2 regions of the Cupriavidus sp. TMH.W2 genome follow, and region 1 is predicted to be linked to the other one. Evidence: riboswitches for the same ligand, from Rfam matches in the RefSeq annotation. Region 1 holds a riboswitch; the other holds the start of a gene.
What was found. A riboswitch is a leader RNA that binds a small molecule or an ion and turns the genes downstream of it on or off. The one in region 1 is predicted to bind glycine.

Region 1 (2,386 bases):
CGGCCGCAGTCCGGCCCAGGGCACCACGCTGCGCGTGCTGACGCCGGGGAAGCATTGCTGCACCCATTCCACCAGCGGGCGGATGCGGTCGGCGCGGATATCGCGGTTGTAGCCATTGAACTCGGCAGTGCCGGCCACGCGGAAGCGGTCGGCGCCCAGGCGGCTGGTGACCAACTTGGTTTCGTCGTCGAGCAGGCTCACCACCGGTGCCGCGGCGCGGCTGGCTTCGTCGGTCAGGTTGACCGTGATCGAGTAGCCCTTGACCGGATAGATGTTGACGCGGTCGCCCAGCCCCGCGGCCAGCGCGCGGCTGGCGGTGCCGGCGCAGATCACGGCGCCGTCGAAGCTGGAGCTGGCCGTGTCGGCGCCGTCCTGCACGGTCACGGTGGCGCGCCGGCCGTCGGTCTTCACCGCGCACACATCCTGGCCATAGAGGCAGCGCACGCCCAGCCGGTCGATGGCCGCGGCCAGGCCGCTGGTGAACTTGTGGATGTCCCCGGTCGAATCGCTCTCGGTGAAATAGCCGCCGTAGTACGACCCCGCTAGCGTCGGCTCGATCGCGCGCATCTCCTCGGGTGTCACGGCGCGCCGCTCCAGCCCGCCCTGCGCCAGCAGCGCCGAGACCCGGCCGGCATGCTCGAAACCGGCTTTGTCGCGGTAGATATGGAGGATGCCTTCCTGCTTCAGGTCGAAGTCGATGCCTTCCTGCGCCGCCCAGGCAAACAGGTGCTCACGCGCGGCGATGGCCAGGCGCGCGGTCTCGACGGTGTTGCGGCGGTAGTGGGGGATCGAAGCGATGAACTCGGCAAACCAGGACAGCTTGTGCCAGCTGGGCCGGGGATTGACCAGCAGCGGGGCATCGTTGCGCAGCATCCATTTCATGCCCTTGACGATGGTGGACCAGTGGGTCCAGACCTCTGCGTTGGAGGCCGACAGCTGCCCGCCATTGGCGAACGAGGTCTCCATGGCGGCATAGCGGTGCCGTTCGAACAGCGTGACGGAGAATCCGCGCCGGGCCAACGCGTAGGCCGTGGTGACACCCGTGATGCCACCGCCGATGACAGCGATTGATTTCATGATCTGCAGGTTCCAGGAACGTCGATGGTGGGAGCCCGGACGCAATATGCGTGGCGGACGCCCCCTCTGTTCTGGACCTGAGAGATTCACGACACCCGGCCGCAGGGGCGGGGCGCGCTTGCTCCTTCGGTATGCCGGCGGACGATAGCGTCCGGCATTCTTCAGAGTGCACTGACGGGTGATGCCGGTCCTTTTGCCTGAGAGTTTCCGGGGCGGTTGCTCCTTCGGCGCTGTCGGCGGCGGGCGCCGCGACAGTCTCTCCCTGCATCACATCGGCTTGACGCCAATCCGGGCAATGTAGTGACAAGGCCTGATATTGGATATACGGGTTAACGCTGAGGCGATCCTGCCGTCCGCGTCGCTATGCCGCATCGGCCTGGTTTCCCATGCCCCATAAAATGTCAGCGCTCGCTCTCGGAGAGAAGCGCCTGATGCTGCGCACAGGAGGAGCAAGCCAAAAAAGACGACAACAAGGTTTTCCAGTGAAGAAGAATCGTATTGCAGTCGCCGTTTCGGCGGTGCTGATGGGCCCCGGCGTTGCCGCCGCCCAGGCGGTGGACGCGCCCGAGCCCTTGCAGGAGGTGGTGGTCTCGGCAAAATCAGAGCGCGGCGAGACGCCGGCCGTACCACCCAACACGCCCTCGCCAGCCTACGGCATCAGCAGCACCCGCATGGCCGACTTCAACGTGGTCAATACGGAAGACGCCCTCAAATACGCGCCCAACCTCGCCGTACGCAAGCGCTTTATCGGCGATATGAACTCGATCATCTCGGTGCGCAGCACCAGCTCGCGCCAGTCGGCGCGGGGGCTGGTCTATGCCGACGGCCTGCTCCTGTCCAACCTGCTGGGCTCGGACTTCGGCTTCCCGCCGCGCTGGTCGCTGGTCAATGCCGCCGAGATCGAGCGCATGGACGTGCTGTACGGCCCGTATTCGGCCCTGTATCCCGGCAACTCGCTCGGCGCGACGGTGCTGATCACCACGCGCACGCCGCAGAAGTTCGAGGGTGACGCCAGCGTGCAGCTGTTCACGCAGCGCTTCAGCCTGTACGGCACGCACGACAACTTCAACGGGGTCCACGCCAACGCCTATGTGGGCGACCGCGTTGGCCCGTTCTCGTGGCTGGTCAGCGTCGACCGGCAGGACAGCAAGAGCCAGCCGCTGAGCTTCTATACCGCGTCCCGCTCGACCCGGCCCGCCGGCGCAACAGACAGGCCGGTCACCGGCGCCTTCTTCGACCAGGACCAGACCGGCCGCGACCGCGTGGTGATGGGCGTGAACAGCGAGGGCGTCACGCACACGGTGCAGGA
Region 2 (2,386 bases), on a different replicon from region 1:
GCGGAATTGAGGCCGTGGGTCATGCGTGGAATGCGGTAGGAAGCAGGGAAATCAGCAGAAAAGCGGGAACGCCAGGCGGGATACGCCGGCACCACTGAGACGGGAACGGCGGCAAAGCTATTGATGTTAACACGCTGGCCGCGGCAGGTCAGTCAGCGCAAACCGCATTGACGCAACTGCTTGTGTCACCGGCGTAACACTTCGTAAAGCCCGGAGCCGATCGCGCAATGCAAGGTTCTAACTAACGTGTCCCCCTGGCCTCCGAGGCCGCGCGGACATGCACATATCATCACATCGGAGCCAATAATGAAAACCCTGCAGACTTTGACCAAGGTGACACTGGTCGGCGTGACGGTCGCGGCCTTCGCGGGCTGTGCGGACATGACGCCCAAGCAGCGCAACACGGCGATCGGCGCGGGCGCGGGTGCCGTTGGCGGCGCCGTGCTGACCAATGGCAGTGCGCTGGGCACGCTCGGCGGTGCGGCCGTCGGCGGTGTGATCGGCAATGTGGTGACCGACGACAACCGTCACCACAAGTAAGCAGCGCGTGCCGCCGGGCACCGGCGCCCGGCCGGCGCGGCCGGTTTGACAAAGCCCGGGGCCTCCCGTACATTGCGCGCATCCGACCGGGAGAGCGCGCATCGACTGCGCCGCCGAAGGGGTATCACCCGAAAACTCTCAGGCACCACGGACCGGTCGGATCGGCATGCAACATGCACACAATGCATGCCGCACTCTGGAGAGCGGCACCCGCCATTCGTGGCGAGCGTGCCCACCGAAGGGGCGCACGAGGACCGGTTCCGCCAGGATCCGCCTTGTAATCTCTCAGGTATCGAGGACAGAGGGGTCATCCGCCGCAGCGGATTGCCACGCCACGGGCGTGGCGAGCGTTGCGGCGGATGGCCCTTTTTCGTTTTCGCAAACCGAGATTGCCCCCGAGGATCCCATGACGCTCCAGGCCACGCCCCTCAACGCTATCCACCGCGCCCTCGGCGCCCGCATGGTCGACTTCGGCGGCTGGGACATGCCGGTCAACTACGGCTCCCAGATCGAAGAGCACAATGCCGTGCGCAGCGACGCCGGCATGTTCGACGTGTCGCACATGTGCGTGGTCGATCTCAACGGCGCCAATACCCGCAGTTTCCTGCGCGGCCTGCTGGCCAACAATGTCGACAAGCTGCAGACGCCGGGCAAGGCGCTCTACGCCTGCATGCTGGATGAAAAAGGCGGCGTGATCGACGACCTGATCGTCTACTTCTTTGCCGAAGACCGCTTCCGCCTGGTCGTCAACGCCAGCACCGCGCTGGGCGACATCGCATGGATCCGCGCGCGCAACGAAGCCACCGGCAGCGGCGTGACCATCACCCCGCGCCGTGAAGACGTTGCGCCCGCAGGCGTGCAGCCGCTGGCCATCGTCGCCGTGCAGGGCCCCAACGCCCGCGCCAAAGTGTGGAGCACCTTCCCCTCGACCCAGCCTTCGGACGCGCTCAAGCCCTTCAACGCCGCCGTGGTCCAGGACCCCGCCATCGGCGAGATCATGGTCGCGCGCACCGGCTACACCGGCGAAGACGGCTTCGAACTGGTGGTGCCGGCGGAAAACGTGGCCGCCGTCTGGGAAAAGCTGAACGCGGCCGGCGTGCGCCCGGCCGGCCTGGGCGCGCGCGACACGCTGCGCCTGGAAGCCGGCATGAACCTGTACGGCCAGGACATGGATATCAACACCTCGCCGCTGGACGCGGGCCTGGCCTGGACGGTGGACCTGCAGAGCGAGCGCGACTTCACCGGCAAGGCGGCGCTGGCCGCGGCCGGATCGCGCCAGCAATTCCTTGGCCTGATCCTGCGTGACAAGGGGGGCGTGCTGCGCGCCCACCAAAAGGTGGTCACCCCGGCCGGTGACGGCGAAATCACCAGCGGCACCTTCAGCCCGTCGCTGTCCCAGTCGATCGCCTTTGCCCGCCTGCCGAAGGAGGTCGCCGTGGGCGATACGGTGCAGGTGGAGATCCGCGACCGCAAACTCAACGCGACTGTGGTTAAACTGCCGTTTGTGCGCAATGGCAAGGCACTCGTGAGCTGAAGCTCATACCAACGGTCGCCCTCGCCTGCCGGCGCTTGCCGGGCAGGCATCACCCAACAAGAAACAAATCTGCATCCGGAGAACCTCCATGAATTTCCCCGCTGACCTCAAGTACACCGAGTCGCATGAGTGGGTACGCGTCGAAGCCGACGGCACGCTCACCATCGGCATCACCGACCACGCCCAGGACGCGCTGGGCGATATCGTCTTCCTGGAGCTGCCCGAAGTGGGCAAGTCGGTCGGTGCCGGCGACGCGCTGGCAGTGGTGGAATCGGTGAAGGCCGCTTCCGACATCTACGCCCCGGTGGCCGG

Region 2: linked by a shared signal. The riboswitch ahead of gcvT (glycine cleavage system aminomethyltransferase GcvT) and the one ahead of ACREYQ_RS20170 (D-amino acid dehydrogenase) in region 1 are both predicted to bind glycine.

The regions. Positions count from the first base shown of each region.
Region 1 is NZ_CP193793.1:566,831-569,216, forward strand. It holds gene ACREYQ_RS20170 (D-amino acid dehydrogenase) at 1-1,077, opposite strand, end outside; glycine riboswitch at 1,134-1,252, opposite strand; glycine riboswitch at 1,253-1,351, opposite strand; gene ACREYQ_RS20175 (TonB-dependent receptor) at 1,509-2,386, shown strand, end outside.
Region 2 is NZ_CP193792.1:3,646,877-3,649,262, forward strand. It holds gene ACREYQ_RS16855 (UvrD-helicase domain-containing protein) at 1-23, opposite strand, end outside; gene ACREYQ_RS16860 (glycine zipper 2TM domain-containing protein) at 307-540, shown strand; glycine riboswitch at 618-705, shown strand; glycine riboswitch at 727-852, shown strand; gene gcvT (glycine cleavage system aminomethyltransferase GcvT) at 947-2,074, shown strand; gene gcvH (glycine cleavage system protein GcvH) at 2,163-2,386, shown strand, end outside.